3 regions of the Kerstersia gyiorum genome follow, and region 3 is predicted to be linked to each of the others. Evidence: predicted binding sites of a transcription regulator. Region 3 holds the regulator's gene; each other region holds the start of a gene.

Region 1 (6,345 bases), 1.3 Mb from region 3:
CCGGATGCCGCTGTCGCCGGTGCGCATTTCATTGCGGTAGCGCAGCGCATCTTCGCCGCCTTCGCCGGTATTGGATTTGCCGCCGATGCGGTTCATCGCCGCAGCCAGCACGGCATGGGCTTCGGTCGAGATGGAGCCCAGCGACATCGCGCCGGTCGCGAAGCGCTTGACGATTTCGCTGGCCGGTTCGACTTCTTCCAGCGCAATGGCGTGCGCAGGATCGACCTTGAACGAGAACAGGCCGCGCAGCGTCATCTGGCGCCGGGTCTGGTCGTTGATGATCTGCGCGTATTCCTTGTAGGTGCGGTAGTTGTTGGAGCGCGTGGAGTGCTGCAGGCGAGCGATGGCGTCCGGGGTCCACATATGCTCTTCGCCACGGATGCGGAAGGCATACTCGCCGCCGGCATCCAGGTTGTCTGCCAGGACGGGGTCGGCGCTGAAGGCCGCCTGATGCTGGCGCAGGGCTTCCTCGGCAATTTCAAAAATGCCCATGCCCTCGACCGCGCTGAACGTGCCGGTGAAGTACTTGTCGGTCACGGTGCTGCTCAGGCCGATGCACTCGAAAATCTGGGCGCCGCAGTAGGACATGTAGGTCGAGATGCCCATCTTCGACATGGTCTTGCTCAGCCCCTTGCCGACCGCCTTGATGTAGTTGGCAACGGCTTTTTCGGGCTGTTCGGCGGTGGCTGCCAGGGTTTGCAGCGTCAGGAACGGGTGCACGGCTTCGGCGCCATAGCCGCCCAGCAGTGCGAAATGGTGGTTTTCGCGGGCGCTGCCGGTTTCCACCACCAGGCCGGTGCGGGTGCGCAGGCCGGTGCGGATCAAGTGCTGGTGGATGGCGGAGGTGGCCAGCAGCGCAGGGATGGCAACATGCTGGGCGTCTACCTTGCGGTCGCTCAGGATGAGGATGTTGTAGCCGCTCTGGACGGCATCGACGGCGCGTGCGCATAGCGCAGCCACGCGTGCTTCGATGCCTTCGCGGCCCCAGGCTACCGGGTAGGTGATGTCGATCTCGAAACTGCGGAATTTATTGCGCGTCAGGTTGCCGATGTCGCGGATCACTCGCATGGCGTTGGCATCCAGCACGGGCTGGGAGATTTCCAGGCGCTGCGGCGGGTTGACGTTGTTGATGTCCAGCAGGTTGGGCTTGGGTCCGATGAAGGACACCAGTGACATGACCATCTGTTCGCGGATGGGGTCGATGGGCGGGTTGGTGACCTGCGCGAACAGCTGGCGGAAATAGTTGTAGAACGACTTGGGCCGTTGCGACAGCACTGCCAGCGGCGAGTCATTGCCCATGGAGCCGATGGCTTCCTCGCCCTTGGCGGCCATGGGGCCGACGATGAACTTGAGATCTTCCTGGGTCCAGCCGAAGGCCTGCTGGCGGTCCAGCAACGAGGTTTCCTCGCTGCCAGGGCGTTCCTGCGCCACCTGCGGGCGCGGCAGGGATTCGAGCTTGACGCGCAGGCGTTCGATCCACTGGCGGTAGGGATGTGAATTGGCGATTTGTGTCTTGATGTCGGCGTCGTCGATGATGCGGCCGCGTTCCAGGTCGATCAGGAACATTTTGCCCGGCTGCAGGCGCCACTTCTTGATGACACGGTTTTCCGGCACCGACAGCGTGCCCGCTTCGGAGGCCAGGATGACCAGATCGTCGTCGGTGATCAGGTAGCGCGCCGGGCGCAGGCCGTTGCGGTCCAGCATGGCGCCGATCTGGCGTCCATCGGTGAAGACCATGGCGGCCGGGCCATCCCAGGGTTCCATCAGCGCGGCGTGGTATTCGTAGAACGCGCGCAGGCTTTCATCCATGTGCGCATGCTGTTCCCAGGCTTCCGGGATCATGATCATCATGGCGTGGGCCAGCGAATAGCCGGACATGACCAGCAATTCCAGGCAGTTGTCGAAGGTGGCGGTATCGGACTGGCCTTCGTAGACGATGGGGTACAGCTTGCGCAGGTCGTCGCCCAGAACAGCGGACTGCATGGCGCCTTCGCGTGCACGCAGCCAGTTGAAGTTGCCTTTGACCGTGTTGATTTCGCCGTTGTGGGCGATCATGCGATACGGGTGGGCCAGCGGCCAGGCGGGGAAGGTGTTGGTCGAGAAGCGCTGGTGCACCAGCGCGAGCGCGGACACGGCACGCGTGTCGGCCAGGTCCAGGTAGTAGGAACCGACCTGGTCGGCCAGCAGCAGGCCCTTGTAGACGATGGTGCGCACTGAGGCCGACGGCACGAAATATTCCTTGCCATGGGCCAGATGCATGTTCTGGATGGCATGGCTGGCCGTCTTGCGGATGACGTACAGCTTGCGTTCCAGCGCGTCCGGCACCATCACGTCGTCACCCCGGCCCACAAACAGTTGGCGGATGACGGGCTCGTGGGCGCGGACGGTGGGGGATGCCAGCAGTTCGTGGTCGACTGGCACATCGCGCCAGCCAAGCACGACCTGGCCTTCGGCGCGCACGGAGCGTTCCAGCTCCTGTTCGCAGGCCAGGCGCGAGGCAGTTTCCTTGGGCAGGAAGACCATCACCACGCCATATTCGCCCGGCGGAGGCAGGATGATACCGTGGTGGGCCATGTCGGCCCGGTACAAGGCATCGGGAATCTGGATCAGAATGCCGGCACCGTCGCCCATCTGCTTGTCCGCGCCCGTTGCGCCCCGGTGATCCAGGTTTTCCAGGATTTTCAGGCCCTGCTGGATGACGGCGTGGCTTTTGCGGCCCTTGATGTGAGCAACGAAACCGACGCCACAGGCGTCATGTTCAAGATCGGGGCGGTAAAGGCCCTGGGGCGCCGGCAGGCCGATGCGGGTGGCATCGACTACGGACGCCGAGGGGCTACAGAACTCGCGAGGGCTGTGTGTCATGGCGGCATTCCATTAAAAGTGTCCGGGCTGCTTGAGATTTCCCCGGTATTTACAAAATACCTTGTGATGTCCGCCACATACAATAAAAATAATTGGGGACGGATTTGCATTTTAAATGCATTTTCCCTAGAGGATAAAATTAGGGACAAAGATATTTTATCGTGATGGCGCACGATTGCACCAAAGTGGTGCGTCTAAATAAGAGTGAGTATTGATGCCTGCGCAAATGCACTAATTTGATGCAGCCATGGCAGAAAATGGTGCATACCTGCACGCCTTGCTTTTTTTCGGGGCGTCGCAGCTTCGCAACGTGTCCCGGCGCTGTGCGGCGGGTATGGTGTGCGATTTTTTTGTTGCTGCGCGGTGGGGCGAGCCTGTGCCCAGGCCGTGGCGGCGGCTGTGCAGGCCGGGTAGGCCCGGTTCAGCGGCTGCTGGCTGCGGCGGTTTTGCGCGGCCGGCCGCGCTTGCCGGGCTGCACGCGGCGGCTGGCGGTGCCGGCCAGGCGTTCCAGGAATGCGGCATCGCCCAGTGCCCACTGGCCTTGCAGGGCCGTGGCGATGCGTTGTTCCTGCTCGCGGCTCAAGCCGTCATGCAACAGCTGGCGGTAGGCGGCCTGGCGGTCGAAAGGCGTGTTGCCGCAACGCCAGTAGTCGGGATGGTTGTGCAGCCAGGCAGGGGCGGGGATCAGTGAGCCGGTATGGGCGCGTGCCGAGGACCAGGGCCAGGCTTCTGCATCCGGGGCCAGCCTGGCGGCGACGGGCCGGCTTTCCATCCAGGCCAGGACGGGCAGGATCCATTGGCCGGGCTGCACCAGCGCGCAACGGTAGCGGCCGTTGAAGACGGCGCCCGCCATCTGGCGGCTGGCCAGCTTGCGTCCCAGGGCCTGCATCATGCGTGCCAGGCTGTCTGCCTGGGCGGGGGTGCATAGGCAGATCAGGCGGTCGGGCAACAGGCACCAGCCGTGCAGGGTGACCCGGTGCTGCTGCGATGCTTCGGCTACCCATTGCTGTACGGTATCGAACATTGCTGCATCCAGGCCGCCGCCGTTTTCCTGTAGCGGATTGGTCAGCTCGGCCTGGGCCAGCTGAGGCGTATCGGGAGCATACAGGCGGGGAAGTCGGGCCATGGAGGCGTGCGCTAGGACTGTTCTGGGCGGAGGGCGGCGTTGTCATGGAAATAACAGCGTGCGCCCGTATGATAAACCAAGGAAGCTGGAACTTTCGTGCGTCAGCCGCCTCTAACTGGCACTCACTAATGGAGAGTGCTAACATCAATACGCAAATTCTGAATCATGCTGTCGCAATCTGTGGCAAGACGGTGCCGCCGGTGCCGGTGGCCAGCAGCACGGTAGGAGCGACCCCAATGAACACGAGTCTGACCCAATCTTCCGCAAGTGCAGCGGCCGCGACGTCGCAGGCCCTGGCGTTAGCTGTGGCCAATCCTGGCGCGCTGGGCACGCTTGATGCCTATATCAGCGCGGTGAACCGACTGCCCGTCCTGTCCCCTGAACAGGAAACCGACCTGGCACGCCGCCTGCGCGATAATGGCGACCTGGACGCTGCGCGCGACCTGGTGCTGTCGCACCTGCGCCTGGTGGTTTCGGTGTCGCGCCAGTATATGGGCTATGGCTTGCCGCAGGCCGATCTGATCCAGGAAGGCAACGTGGGCCTGATGAAGGCCGTGAAGCGCTTCGATCCCGAGCGTGGCGTGCGTCTGGTGTCCTTCGCCGTGCACTGGATCAAGGCCGAGATTCACGAATTCATCATCCGCAACTGGCGCCTGGTGAAGGTCGCCACGACCAAGGCGCAGCGCAAGCTGTTTTTCAATCTGCGCAGCATGCGTCCGGACGGCCAGACCCTGTCGCCCGACCAGGTGTCGGAAATCGCCAGCACACTGAATGTCCGTGAACAGGATGTCAGCGAAATGGAAGTTCGCCTGGCTGGCCGTGACGTGGCGCTGGAAGCGCAGGACGACGACGAAGACACGTTCGCGCCGATTGCCTATCTGTCGGATGACGGTGACGCCGAACCTGGCCAGGTACTGGAGCGCCGTGCCCATGAAATGCTGCAGGGCGAAGGCCTGCGCCAGGCCCTGGACGGGCTGGATGAACGTTCGCGCCGGATTGTCGAGGCACGTTGGCTGCAGGACGATGGCGGTGCCACTCTGCACGAACTGGCGCAGGAATTCGGCGTGTCTGCCGAGCGCATCCGCCAGATTGAAGCCGCTGCGATGAAAAAGCTGCGCAAGGCGCTGTCGGCTTGAGCATCGGTGCCGTCGGCCCAGGTGCTGAGGGTTGCAGGATGGGTGAAAAACGATAGATGAATGACGCTGGTCTGGAGCCGGCGTCATTTTTTGCGTGCTCCTGATGGCGCGATGTCTGTCGCCGGCACAGTCCCGCTATTGCCGTGACTGAGCGGCGTCAGGCTTCCCGGGCCAGTTGCAGCATGTCGTCCACCAGCACGATGGCTGCTTCCTGGGTGAACATGCCGTCTTCCAGCATATCCATGATTTCCAGGGGCGGTAACGCGCGGATTTCCATGACCTCGCCATCCTGGTTGCGGGGTTGCACATGTTCTGCCAGCACACAGCGGCTGATCAGGATGTCCTCGACCTGGAAGCCTTCGGGCAGGTGGTGGTGGATTTGCACCACGGTGCGCAGTGGGGTGCGCGCCGCGAGGTCTTCGGGCGTGAGGCCGGCTTCCTCGGCGCTTTCGCGTACGAGCGCGAGGTCCAGGCTTTCGCCGCTGCTGGCCAGTCCGCCCACAAGGGTGTCCCACATGCCCGGATCGGTGTTCTTGGTCAGCGAGCGCCGCGCCAGCCACAGGCGTCCGTCCGGCGTCCAGCCATTGAGGTGCACCGCCAGGGTACGCAAGCCCAGGGGGCGCGTTGCGGTACGTTCGATGCGGCCCAGCGGGGGGGTCTCCGGCGCCAGGCTGTAGATATCGAGCGCTTCGTTGCGCCATCCGTGCAGGCAGCCGGCATCCCGCAGCGTCACGGCGACGGCATCGCATACCTCGGCCAGGGCAGCGCTGTGGGGCGCCAGTTCCCTGCCAATGTGCCAGGTGTCGCCTGCGGCGTGTGCCAGCCCCTTGGGCTGCAGTGCGGCCATGGCTGCCGGCACGATCCAGCCGCAGCGCTGGCCGGCGATATGCAATGGCATGGCACCTGCGGGCGGCGGCTGGGTGATGCCTGCGTGCAGGCGCTGCGCATAGTCTTGAAGACGGGCGAGGGAAGGCAGGGTAATGGGCATGGGCGCATTGTAATGCCGTGTAGCCGGGCCAAGGGAAACCGCCAGCTGGCTGCGAGGGGTATCGGGCGTTATATCAGGGGGGTATCGGGCGCTCTTGGACAGGCGCAGGGAGACGGGTCTTTTCCGCTTGCAACATGGTGCGACAAGACGCAATATGAGTCTGTCCTTAATGTTGCGTCAAAGGCGAACTGTTAATATCCCGCTCATAGTGAAACCTCGATAGGGAGCCGTGC
Region 2 (6,345 bases), 300 kb from region 3:
ATAGCCCCGGTACACCGTGGTTTCCTGGCGCGAACCGTCCAGCAGCACCGGTACGCGGCCCTGCCCCTGCATCCCGCGGATATTGATGTCCAGGCCGCCTGAGTTGCGGTTTTCCCCGACCAGCACGCCGGGAATGCCCTGGAAAATATCGCCTACCGAAGTGCCACGGAACAGTTCGATATCTTCACGCGTCAGGTAATTGACCGAACCAGCCGTGCGATACACCTCATCCTTGGGCGAAGGCGCATCAGCGGTCACTTCCACGGTATCGAGGACGACTGGCCGGCTCGCTGAGGTTGGAACCGGTTCCAGCAACCAGCCGCCGCGTTCCAGCCGCCTGGCCTGCAAGCCGGTGCCGCGCAGCAATTGCGCCAGCCCCCGCTCCAAGCTGTAGCTGCCTTGCAGACCGGAAGTACTTTTCCCTGCAGCCAGCCTGGCATCGTAGGAAATCAAGCCGCCGGAAATGCGGCCGAAAGTTGCCAGCGCCTGATCCAGCGGCCCGGCGCCAATCTGGAAATCATGCAGACTGTCCGCCTGCGCGGCAGCTGCGGGCTGTGCGCTGGCGCCTGCGCTGTGCCCCAGCGCAGCGGCGCAGCACAACAGCGTGGCAAGCACCACGCCCGGGCGCATTGCTGGCGCTGGCATTTGTCTGAAACTCCGTTTTTTCATGCTGCAACGGGACAGGCCCGCCCCTGGAAAGTGTCGTATTACCTAACCTGACACGCGACACGAAAAAACAGCTCACTTTTTTATCCCAGGCCCGCTACCACCGGAGCCGGCCAGGACATCCCGCCTGGCCTGCGTCTGGCGGCCACATCCAGCCTTGGCAACACCGCGCCTGACGTTCAGCGGGCTTCGACGGTAACCCAGTAATCCGTACGTTTTTTCACGACAACGGGTAACGCCCGGACCAGCGCCGCCAGCGCGCGCTCGGTATCTGCCACAGGGTAGGAGCCGGAAATTCGCCAGTCGGCGATCTCCGGCGCGCAGCGCAGAATGCCATGGCGATAACGGCCCAGCTCGGCCAGGAAACGTGACAAGGGCATATCCACTGCAATCAGCATGCCGTCGGTCCAGGCACTGGCATGAGGCGGCAAGGCCTCCAGACCGGCCGCCGCCGCCCTGGAAAAACGAGTCTGCTGCCCAGCCTGCACCAGATAGCTCGCCTGCAGGTCATCGGCCGGACTGATCTCCACACTGCCCGTGAGCACGCCGGCCCGGCAGGCTGTCGATTCATCCCGGACAAGAAAACTCGCCGCTGGGGTACGCAGGGCTCCGTAGGCCGTACGCAACCTGAAGGGCGCCACGAGGCCCGCCGCAGTGGTAATCATGATTTCCCCACGGCGCAGCACCAGGATATAGCCCTGCTCATCGGCCAACAGGTCCACCGCAGAATCGGTATTGAGCAGCAGGCGCGAACCATCAGGCAGCGTCGCAGCCTGCAGCTCGCCGATGCCACTGATATAGGCGCCGCCGAAACGCCAGTTGAAAATCTCGCGCCCGCCCAGCGCCACCAGGCCCAGCCCCGCCATGCCACCCAGCAACTTGAGGTTGCGGCGCCTGACACGCCCGGAAGCATCCAGGGCATGCATGGCAACCGGTGCAGAATCCAGCACACCCAGCCGGCGGTTGACCTGTTCAATACGCTGCCAGGCGGATTCATGCGTCGGGCTGGCGGCGCGCCAGCGTTGCCATGCCAGCCGCTGGCGTGCAGGAAAATCACCGGACTGCATGCGCAGCAGCCAGTTCAAGGCCTCGCGCGCGGCCCCCGGAGTGACCTGCCCGGCGGTTTCGCTTTCATTCAGTATCTGTTTTTCCGCCATGCCCGCTCCCTTGCCTCGTACCGAATGTCAGTCCAGCAGGTCCGCAAAATAGCAGCGCTGCGCAGCAACCAGAATGCGGCGTTTTACTGTCGCAATCGAAATATCCAGGGCTTGCGCAATTTCGGCGTGCGTCATGCCATCAACCTGGGCCATCAGGAAAGCCTGGCGCGCCTGGCGCGGCACGCCGGCCAGCAGCCTGTCCACCTCCTGCAGGGTTTCGAGCGCGATGGCGCGGGTTTCGACTGAGGGCGCCATGGCTTCCGGCAGGCTGGCCAGGGCTTCCAGATATGCCCTTTCCAGAGCCTGGCGGCGGAAATAATTGGCCAGCAGGTTCTGCGCGATGGTTGTGAGGTAGGCCCGCGGTTCCTTGATCCTGTCCAGTTCGCGCGATGTCAGCACCTGCACGAACGTGTTCTGCACCAGATCTGCCGCCTCTTCGTTATTGCCCAGCTTATTGCGCAGGCGCACCAGCAGCCAGCGGTGATGCGCCACATACATGGTTTCGGCGATGGCCGCCGCGTCCGCCGGTTGACTCATGAAGCACGCTCCAAGCGCATAGACTGAAAATCAGGATTGAGAATTATACTCATCCATATTTTCCAATGCAGCCGGAATCCACTTGCTCTTGGGGTTGGCACTGCATTCTGTTGCATCAATGCAATCGAGGGCGAGAAGCACAAAACGTCTGCGCCCCCAGCGCATGCCGTCCGGTGGCGCCGGGCAGACCTCGGATCATTCCCCCTTGAAAAATGCAAAGCCGTCCTTATAATTAGCACTCAAGGCCGTCGAGTGCTAACAAGCCTTTCGGCCCCTGCATTACCAAATTGGTTTTGTTACCTCATTCAAACCTTAGCTAGATATACAGGAGTTCTTCATGGCCCTGCGTCCCCTGCATGATCGTGTGATCATCAAGCGTCTGGACAACGAACGCAAGACTGCCTCCGGCATCGTTATCCCCGAAAGCGCCGCTGAGAAGCCCGACCAAGGCGAAGTCCTGGCCGTCGGCCCCGGCAAGAAGACCGAAGACGGCAAGGTGCTGCCGGTCGACCTGAAGGTCGGCGACAAGGTGCTGTTCGGCAAGTATGCCGGCCAGGCCGTCAAGGTCGATGGCGAAGAGCTGCTGGTCATCCGCGAGGACGAAGTCCTTGCCGTGATTCAGTAAGCTGATTCCAAGCCTGATCCACCCTACACAGATCTCTAGTAAGGAATAACACAATGGCTGCCAAGCAAGTTCTGTTCGGTGATGACGCCCGCGTGCGCATCGTCCGTGGCGTCAATATCCTCGCCAACGCCGTTAAGACCACCCTGGGCCCGAAAGGCCGCAACGTTGTGCTGGAACGCTCCTTCGGCGCCCCGCTGGTGACCAAGGACGGCGTTTCCGTCGCCAAGGAAATCGAACTGAAGGACAAGTTCGAAAACATCGGCGCACAGCTCGTCAAAGATGTCGCTTCGCGTACCAACGACAACGCCGGTGACGGCACCACCACCGCCACCGTGCTGGCCCAGGCCGTCGTTCAAGAAGGCCTGAAGTACGTTGCCGCCGGCTTCAACCCCATCGACCTGAAGCGCGGTATCGACAAGGCTGTTGTCGCCATCGTCGAGCAACTGAAGAGCCAGAGCAAGGCCATCACGACCAGCAAGGAAATTGCCCAGGTCGGTTCCATCTCGGCCAACAGCGACGCTTCCGTCGGTCAGATCATTGCTGACGCCATGGACAAGGTCGGCAAGGAAGGCGTCATCACCGTCGAAGACGGCAAGTCGCTGGAAAACGAGCTGGACGTCGTCGAAGGCATGCAATTCGACCGCGGCTACCTGTCGCCCTACTTCATCAACAACCAGGAAAAGCAAGTTGCCGCCCTGGATGACCCCTTCATCCTGATCTACGACAAGAAGATCAGCAACATCCGTGACCTGCTGCCGGTGCTGGAGCAAGTTGCCAAATCCAGCCGTCCGCTGCTGATCATCGCCGAAGACGTCGAAGGCGAAGCCCTGGCGACCCTGGTGGTCAACAACATCCGTGGCATCCTGAAGACCACCGCCGTCAAGGCGCCTGGCTTCGGCGACCGCCGCAAGGCCATGCTGGAAGACATCGCCATCCTGACGGGCGGCACGGTGATCTCCGAAGAAACCGGCATGTCGCTGGAAAAGGCCACGCTGGAAGAGCTGGGCCAGGCCAAGCGCATCGAAGTGGGCAAGGAAAACACCACCATCATCGACGGCGCCGGTGCTGCTGCCAGCATCGAAGCCCGCGTCAAGCAAATCCGCCTGCAAGTCGAGGAAGCTTCCTCCGACTACGACCGCGAGAAGCTGCAAGAGCGCGTCGCCAAGCTGGCTGGTGGTGTGGCCGTGATCCGCGTCGGTGCTGCCACCGAAGTGGAAATGAAGGAAAAGAAGGCCCGCGTTGAAGACGCCCTGCACGCTACCCGCGCTGCTGTGGAAGAAGGCGTGGTGGCTGGCGGCGGCGTGGCGCTGCTGCGTGCCAAGCAAGCGGTTGCCGACCTGAAGGGCGATACGCCTGACCAGAACGCCGGTATCCAGCTGATCCTGCGCGCTATCGAAGCGCCGCTGCGCACCATCGTCGAAAACGCTGGCGAAGAGTCCAGCGTGGTCGTCAACACCGTGCTGAACAGCAAGGGCAACTACGGCTACAACGCTGCCACCGGCGAGTACGCCGACCTGGTCGAGCAAGGCGTGCTGGATCCCACCAAGGTGACCCGCAATGCCCTGCAAAACGCTGCTTCCATCGCCAGCCTGCTGCTGACCGCTGAAGCCGCTGTCGTCGAAATCGTCGAAGACAAGCCGGCCGCGCCGGCCATGCCCGACATGGGCGGCATGGGCGGCATGGGCTTCTAAGCCTACGCCTGCCTCTGCCGGGGAGAGCCTCACCCTCCCCGGCCGTTGCGACAAACGCCCCGCCAGGAGTCATCCTGGCGGGGCGTTTCACGTGATGCCCCCAGGCAAACCCTGGCCTGCGGCTCCGCAAATCTACGGAGGCGCATTCAAGCCATCCTGCCTACCATGAGCCTGCCATCCCCAACGACAACAAGGAGACACGCATGGCCATCGGATACGTCTGGAACACGCTTTACGGCTGGGTCGATACTGGCACCGGCAGCCTCGCGGCAGCCAATCTGGCCGCACGCATGCAACCCATCAGCCATCACCTGGCGCACCCTGATACCAAGCGTCGTTTCCATGAGCTGGTGTGCGCTTCCGGCCAGATAGAGCACCTGACGCCGGTTGCTGCGATAGAAGCCAGCGATGCCGACATCCTGCGCGCCCACAGCGCCGCGCATCTGGAAAACATGAAGCGCGTCAGCAACCTGCCCACTGGCGGCGATACGGGCGATGGCATCACCATGATGGGCAATGGCGGCCTGGAGATCGCCCGCCTGTCTGCTGGCGGCGCCATTGAACTGACCCGTAAGGTAGCCAGCGGCGACCTGTCCTCGGGCTATGCACTGGTCAATCCGCCCGGCCACCACGCCCCCCACGATGCGGCCATGGGCTTCTGCATCTTCAACAACACTTCGGTCGCGGCCGGCTACGCCCGCGAGGTACTGGGCATGGACAGGGTCGCCATCCTCGACTGGGACGTACACCACGGCAACGGCACACAGGACATCTGGTGGCGCGACGCTTCCGTGCTGACTATTTCGCTGCACCAGCATCTATGCTTCCCCGCCGATTCCGGCTATCGCTCCGAACGCGGCGAAGGCCCTGGCCACGGCTACAACATCAATGTCCCGCTGCCGCCCGGTGGCGGCAACGCCGCCTATCTGTACGCCATGGATCAGGTGGTGCTGCCGGCGCTGCGCACCTACCGGCCGCAACTCATCATCGTCGGCGCCGGATTCGATGCCAGCATGCTTGACCCGCTGGCGCGCATGATGGTCACCGCCACTGGTTTCCGGCAAATGGCGCGCCGGGCCATAGATTGCGCCACGGAGATCTGCGACGGACGCATCGTGTTTGTCCAGGAAGGCGGTTACAGCCCTCACTACCTGCCTTTCTGCGGCCTGGCCGTCATCGAGGAACTGACCGGCGTACGCTCGCTGGCCGATCCTTACGGAGACTTCCTGGCCGGCATGGGTGGCGACACCCTGCAACCCGCCGAGCGCGCCGCCGTCGATGAAGTCGTTCCGCTGCTGTCCGATATCCGCTAGCGCACCGGTCGGGCGGCGCCTGCCTTGCTGCTGCCCGGCAGCACTTCACCGTTCAGGAGCCTGAAGCCCCCAATGTCCCCAACGCCGCCAGTATCCGGCCTTGCCGGTCCGGCAAATACCAACCGTTCACGGCTGCCTGCACAGCTGCCTGAACACGCCGTTCCAGCCCCAGCTTGACCAGCAGCCCGGCCACATGCGTATGCACGGTACGCTCGCCCACGCCCATGCAAGCCGCGATTTCCCGGTCCGGCAGACCGGCCATCAGCCAACTCAGAACTTGCAGTTCACGCAGACTGATCCCATGCGGCGGCAGTGCAGGATACAGGCTGGCAAGCACCCCACCCTGTTGCAACCAC
Region 3 (6,345 bases):
CCGGGTTGCAGCAGGGCGACCTGGCTGGCGGTGATCCAGTTGCCTTGTTGGACGCTGGCGCGGTAGGGGAAGCCCCATTTGCCCGAAGTGCAGCCTGTGGCGCCTATGGCCAGCGCGATGAGAAGGGCGCTGAGTCGGGCGCGAGAAAACGATGCATAAGCTTGAGGCATGCTGCGATCCATGGAATGGGCTCGTGTCGGTTGCGTGATGAAATCTTTCATAAGTGTAGCCGGGGATGGTGCCGCCGGTCAGGCCGGGTCCAGGGTGCCGGAGCGGGAGAGCATTTCTTTCGCGTGCTGGCGCGTGGTTTCGGTCAGGGTAATGCCGCCCAGCATACGGGCGATTTCCTCGATCCGTCCTGGATTGTCGAGTGGGACAATTTCCGAGCGTGTGAGTTCGCCGTCCGAGCTTTTGCTAACCTGGAAGTGGCGTTCGCCGCAGGCAGCGACCTGAGGCAGGTGGGTTACGCACAGAACCTGGTGGCGAGCGCCCAATTCCTGCAGCAACCGGCCGACCACTTCGGCGACGGCGCCGCCGATGCCGGTGTCCACTTCATCGAAGATCAGCGTGGGCACGCGTGCGGCGCGGCTGGCGATTACCGATAGCGCCAGGGAAATGCGCGCCAGTTCGCCGCCGGATGCCACTTTGGCCAGCGGCCTGGCGGCAACGCCGGCATGGCCGGCCACCAGAAAGACGATGTTTTCGTTGCCGTGGGCGCCGGGGCTGGTGTTTTCCAGCTGGATGTCGAAGCGGCCGCCATCCATGGCCAGGGTCTGCATGGCGGCAGTGACACGTCTGGAAAGGTCGAGCGCGGCCTGGCTGCGGCCTTCGGAGAGCCGGGCGGACAGGGCCTCATAGGCCTGGCGGGCGGCGGCTTCTTCCTGTTGCAGGTGTTCCGCATCGCCGGAAACGCGCAGGGATTCGGCTTCCTGCTCCAGCCGTTCCTGCAGTTCTGGCAATGTTTCGGGGTCTGTCTTGAGCTTGCGCGCCAGTTCGAAGACGGCGCTCAGGCGCGATTCCGCGCGCGCCAGGTTTTCCGGGTCCAGGTCCACGCGTTCCAGGTAGTCGCGCAGTTCGGAACTGGCATCGCTGGCAGCGATGCGCGCCGATTCCAGCGTGTCGCGGATGGCGGTGAGGCCGGCATCGTAGCGCAGCAGGTGATTCAGCTTGCCGATGGCGCCGGACAACAGGTGCAGCGCGCCCTGGTCGTCGTCCAGCAGGCCCAGCGCTTGGGCGCTGCCGTCCTGCAGGGCCTGCGCATGCGCCAGCCTGTCGTGTTCTGCCTGCAGGCGTGGCCATTCGCCGGGCTGCAGGTTGACGCCATGAAGCATGTCCAGCTGCCATTGGATTTGCTCGGCACGTTCCTGGCGGGCAACGGCATCGCGCTCCAGCCGTTCGATCTGGCGGGTCAGCGCGTGCCACTGTTTCCAGGCCTGTTCGGTCTGGCGTGCCAGCGGCATGAGTTCGCCGTGGGTATCGAGCAGGTCGCGCTGCGCATCGTTGCGCATGAGGCTCTGGTGCGCATGCTGGCCATGGATGTCGACCAGTTGTTCGCCCAGTTCGCGCAACTGCGCCAGTGGCGAGGGAGCACCGTTGATATAGGCGCGGCTGCGGCCCTGGGCGTCGATGACGCGGCGCAGGACCAGTTCTTCGCCTGCGTCCAGGTCGTGCGCCTGCAGCCAGGCATTCAGTTCCGCCGTCGGTGCGAAGCTGGCATGGATGTCGGCACGGCTGGCGCCTTCGCGCAGCACGCTGGCGTCGCCGCGTGCGCCCAGGCAGAGGGCCAGGGCGTCGATCAGGATGGACTTGCCCGCGCCGGTTTCCCCGGAAAACACGGTAAAGCCCTGGCCGAAGCTGATTTCAGCTTCGTCGACGATGACGAAATCGCGGATGTGCAGCGAAAGCAGCATGATGGTTCACTCGTCCTGGTCATCCATGCGGGGCATGACATTCCAGTGCAGCTTGTGGCGCAAGGTGGAAAAAAAACTATAGCCCGGCGGGTGTAGGAAGCGGATGGTATTGGGGGCTCGCAGCACTTCGATGCGGTCGCCTGGCTGAAGTTCCGACCAGGATTGCATGTCGAAGTGGATGCTGGCGCCAGCTTCTACCCGGCTCATGGAGGTCAGGGTGATGCTGAGTACGCCGCTGGGCGGTAGGACGATGGGACGGTTGGACAGTGTCTGGGGTGATACCGGTACCAGCACCATGGCCTCGATGCCCGGATGGACGATGGGACCGCTGGCTGCCAGCGCGTAGGCGGTCGACCCGGTGGGAGTGGCGACGATGATGCCGTCGGCGCGCTGGGTGTTCATGTAGACCCCATCGACTTCCAGCCGCATTTCAATCATGCCGCCGCGCCCGGCGCGGCTCAGGACGACGTCGTTGAGGGCACAGGCCTGGCACAGAATTTCGCCATTGCGCAGTACGCGTCCGGTCAGCATCATGCGGTCTTCGGCGTTGTAGCGTCCGGCCAGCAGGTCGCGCAGCGCGTCATGGGCCTGAGGCAGCGGGATATCGGTGATGAATCCCAGCCTGCCATGGTTGATGCCGGCGACCGGTACGTTGTAGGGCGCCAGTTGGCGGGCGGCGCCCAGCATGGTGCCATCCCCGCCGACGACGATGGCCAGTTCCGCCTGGCGGCCGATTTCATCGTAGGTGGCCAGCGGAAAACGCTTCAGGCCCGTGTAACGGGCCGTCTCCGCCTCGACCAGCACCTGACGGCCGGCATCGGCCAGTAGATCCCCCAGGCTGCCCAGCAGGGCATCCAGGTGGGTATCCTGATAGCGGCCAATCAGCGCGACGGTGGAGAAATGCATGAAATCCTGGCAAGGTTTGTGGTGGCAAAGTACTCCGTCCGAGGGTTGGCGCAGCTGCGCTGCCCTTGGGGGAATCCTTCATCCCCGAATTAAACATGCCTCGCTGGGCCCTGCCGTTGCCGGCAGAGGCTGCGCTCTGGCGCGTGGTCCGGCAAGGCGCGGCAAGGTGCCCGCGCCAGGACCAAGCGGCCTGACGGACGCGGGGCTGACGTTACTGGCGCGATTATATCGACCGCCATGTCTTCATAGGTACTGAAAAGCATCCTAAAATGAACCCATGATGGATGATCGCGCACGCTCTCTGCTGAAGGCCCTGATAGAACGGTACATCGCCGATGGACAGCCTGTCGGTTCGCGCACGCTGTCCAAAGTGTTCGATCTGTCACCGGCCTCCATACGCAATATCATGGCGGACCTCGAGGAATTCGGGCTGATCCACAGCCCGCACACGTCTGCCGGCCGGGTGCCGACGCCGCGCGGCTATCGCGTTTTCGTCGATACCCTGCTGGCTGCGCGTCCTTTTGAACCCGACGGGGTCAGCTTCGAAACCCGCTTGCCTGTGGCCGATCCGGTACGTACGGTTTCGGCGGCTGCCAGCATGCTGTCCAATCTGACTCAGTTCGCCGGAGTGGTGCTCACGCCCAAGCGCTCGCAGGTATTCCGCCAGATCGAATTCATCCGGCTGTCGGAACGCAAGGTTCTGCTGATCATTATTACGCCGGATGGCGATGTGCAGAACCGCATCCTCTTTACGCCGCGCGATTACAACGAATCCGAACTGCTGGAAGCGGCCAATTACTTCAACATGCATTTTGCTGGCAAATCCTTCGATGTCGTCAAGCGTACGCTGGCGTCGGAACTGGACCAGCTGCGCGAAGATATTTCGCGCTTGATGATGGCGGCGGTGGAAACCAGTGTCGATGTCGAGAACGAAGGCGATGCCGTGCTGATTTCCGGCGAGCGCAAATTGCTCGAGGTCGAAGACATCACGTCCGACATGGATCGCCTGCGCCGCATGTTCTCGTTGTTCGAAAAGCGTACCGAACTCCTGCAGTTGCTGGATGTATCCAGCCGCGCACAGGGAGTGCAGATCTACATCGGCGGCGAATCGCAGTTGATGCCCTTCGAGGATATCAGCGTCGTGACAGCGCCCTATGGTGTGGACGGCAAGGTCGTGGGCACGCTGGGCGTGGTCGGGCCGTCGCGCATGGCGTACGACAAAGTGATTCCCATCGTGGATATCACTGCCAGGCTGTTGTCGAACGCGCTCAGTCAGCCCAACTCTTGAGACTAGGCCATGAAATACCTGTCAGAACCCCGGCGCTCCGACCTTTTTGAAATCAAGCCAGCGCCCGACGGGGCGGGTGCGTATGGCCGGCAGGGCGTGCTGTTGCTCAACCTGGGGACGCCGGATGCGCCCACCCCGGCGGCGATCCGGCGCTATCTGGCGGAGTTTCTCTCGGATACGCGTGTTATCGAGCTGCCCGGTTGGCTATGGAAGCCGGTGCTCTATGGCGCCATTCTCACGCGGCGCCCGTCACGGCTGGCGCCGCGCTATGCCAGTATCTGGATGGATGGCGGCTCGCCACTGCTGGTCTATACCCAGCGCCAGGCACAGGCTGTGCAGGCCGGGCTGGCGGCCAAGGGGCTGGATGCGACAGTGGCCGTGGGCATGCGCTATGGGCAACCTTCGGCGCAGCAGGCCTTGCAGTCGCTCAAGGAAGCGGGTTGTGAGCGCATCTTGTGTGTGCCGCTTTATCCGCAGTACGCCGCCAGCACCACGGCCACGGCCGTGGATCAGGTCATGCGGACGGCCGCCCGCATGCGCGACCAGCCGGAACTGTCCTTTATCAAGCGCTTTCATGTCGATGCAGGCTATATCGCGGCGATGGCGTCTGCCATCAACCATCGCTGGAAGGCTGAGGGCGAACCGGACCGGCTGCTGTTGAGCTTCCATGGCCTGCCGCGTGCCTGCGTCGAGCAGGGCGACCCCTACTATCGGGATTGCATGCAGACGGCGCTGGCGCTGGTGGCACGCCTGGGCTTGTCGCCGGAACGCTATGCCGTGACCTTCCAGAGCCGCTTCGGCCCGGCCAAGTGGCTGGAGCCGGATACCGAGGGTACGTTGAAAGCCTGGGGCCGGGCTGGCGTCGGCAGTGTGGATGTGGTGTGTCCCGGCTTTACCTCGGATTGCCTGGAAACGCTGGAAGAAATCGCCATGGAAGGACGGGATGCCTTCCTCGAAGCGGGCGGACGCCAGTTCCGCTACATTCCCGTCATGAATGATGCGCCCGCCTGGCTGGCGGCCTTGACGGACCTGATCGCGCAGCGGCTGGATGCCGCCCCGGCAGGCGGTGTGGCCGGCTGAATGATGGTGGCCCGGCCGGCCCAGCAGGGCGGCGGCTGGGCTTTCTGTGGCATTTGGGCTTGAAACCGGCGGGACTGCCCCCAGTTATAGGCGCGGAGGTACCATTCCCGCGATAGCGGATGCGGTGCCTGCAGTGTGCAGGCCAATGCGCGTGTGACTGCTTTGCCAGTTCAGGGCAGGGCTGGCCGGTGGTTCCAGAAACCGCAGGCCGGTGGCCTGGCGCATTGGTGTTACAAGGCTAGGCGCGTGGATGCGCAGTGCCGGTTCAGCGCCGGCCTGTGCTGACGGGCCCAGCCATTTCTTATGAATTTCGCGGAGATAATCGACATGACGGATAGCAATTCGCCCGAACAGGTGCACCCGGAAGACCAGGCGGAGCAGCAGGCCGCTGGCGCAGAGACGCAAACGGACCTCCAGGCGCAGCTGGATGAAGCGCTGGCCCAGATCGCCGAATTGAAGGACCAGGTGCTGCGTGCCCATGCCGAGGCGGAAAACGTGCGCCGCCGGTCGCAGGAAGACGTAGCCAAGGCCCGCAAGTTCGGTATCGAGTCGTTCGCTGAAAGCCTGGTGCCGGTGCGCGACAGCCTGGAGGCTGCGCTGGCCCTGGAAAACCAGACCGCCGAAGCCCTGCGCGAAGGCGTGGATGTGACACTCAAGCAGTTGTCGGCCGCTTTCGACCGCCATCAGCTCAAGCAGATCGCCCCGGCGCCAGGCGAGCGTTTCGATCCCAACCTGCATCAGGCCATTTCCAGCGTGCCGTCGGAGCAACCGGCCAACACCGTGGCGAATACGCTGCAGGTTGGTTACCTGATTTCCGAGCGCGTGCTGCGCCCGGCGCTGGTGATGGTTTCGGCCGGGCAGTCGTAACGGAAAGCCATGGGACGCAGCAACTGGCTGCATATTTTCAGCGGGGACGCTTGAAATTGCGTCGATCGTCCCCAGATAGTCCAGCATGAGGGCGTGATGCCCGGCAAGCAACGAATCTGACTATTTGAGCAAGGTACTCTAGACATGAGCAAAATCATTGGTATTGACCTGGGCACGACCAACAGCTGCGTGGCAGTTCTGGAGGGCGGCCAGGTCCGCATTATCGAAAACGCAGAAGGTACGCGTACCACGCCTTCTATCGTCGCCTACATGGACGATGGCGAAACGCTGGTC

What was found. The regulator HrcA, encoded in region 3, represses chaperone genes, less so after heat shock. The targets are predictions, from matches to a motif close to TTAGCACTCNNNNNNNNNGAGTGCTAA.
Region 1: the regulator HrcA is predicted to act here: its motif matches at 4,104-4,130, upstream of rpoH (RNA polymerase sigma factor RpoH).
Region 2: the regulator HrcA is predicted to act here: its motif matches at 2,593-2,619, upstream of ACEW7X_RS03520 (co-chaperone GroES).

What each region holds. Positions count from the first base shown of each region.
Region 1 covers NZ_CP169556.1:3,699,407-3,705,751, reverse strand. Annotated here, with positions in the region: gene ACEW7X_RS16275 (glutamate synthase-related protein) at 1-2,862, opposite strand, end outside; gene ACEW7X_RS16270 (hypothetical protein) at 3,284-3,988, opposite strand; gene rpoH (RNA polymerase sigma factor RpoH) at 4,225-5,124, shown strand; gene ACEW7X_RS16260 (NUDIX hydrolase) at 5,282-6,112, opposite strand.
Region 2 covers NZ_CP169556.1:794,728-801,072, reverse strand. Annotated here, with positions in the region: gene ACEW7X_RS03535 (TonB-dependent receptor) at 1-645, opposite strand, end outside; gene ACEW7X_RS03530 (DUF4880 domain-containing protein) at 846-1,823, opposite strand; gene ACEW7X_RS03525 (sigma-70 family RNA polymerase sigma factor) at 1,851-2,360, opposite strand; gene ACEW7X_RS03520 (co-chaperone GroES) at 2,698-2,985, shown strand; gene groL (chaperonin GroEL) at 3,039-4,676, shown strand; gene ACEW7X_RS03510 (class II histone deacetylase) at 4,880-5,989, shown strand; gene ACEW7X_RS03505 (helix-turn-helix transcriptional regulator) at 6,042-6,345, opposite strand, start outside.
Region 3 covers NZ_CP169556.1:1,097,479-1,103,823, forward strand. Annotated here, with positions in the region: gene ACEW7X_RS04825 (outer membrane protein assembly factor BamE) at 1-170, opposite strand, end outside; gene recN (DNA repair protein RecN) at 249-1,910, opposite strand; gene ACEW7X_RS04835 (NAD kinase) at 1,917-2,816, opposite strand; gene hrcA (heat-inducible transcriptional repressor HrcA) at 3,097-4,104, shown strand; gene hemH (ferrochelatase) at 4,114-5,184, shown strand; gene grpE (nucleotide exchange factor GrpE) at 5,512-6,051, shown strand; gene dnaK (molecular chaperone DnaK) at 6,196-6,345, shown strand, end outside.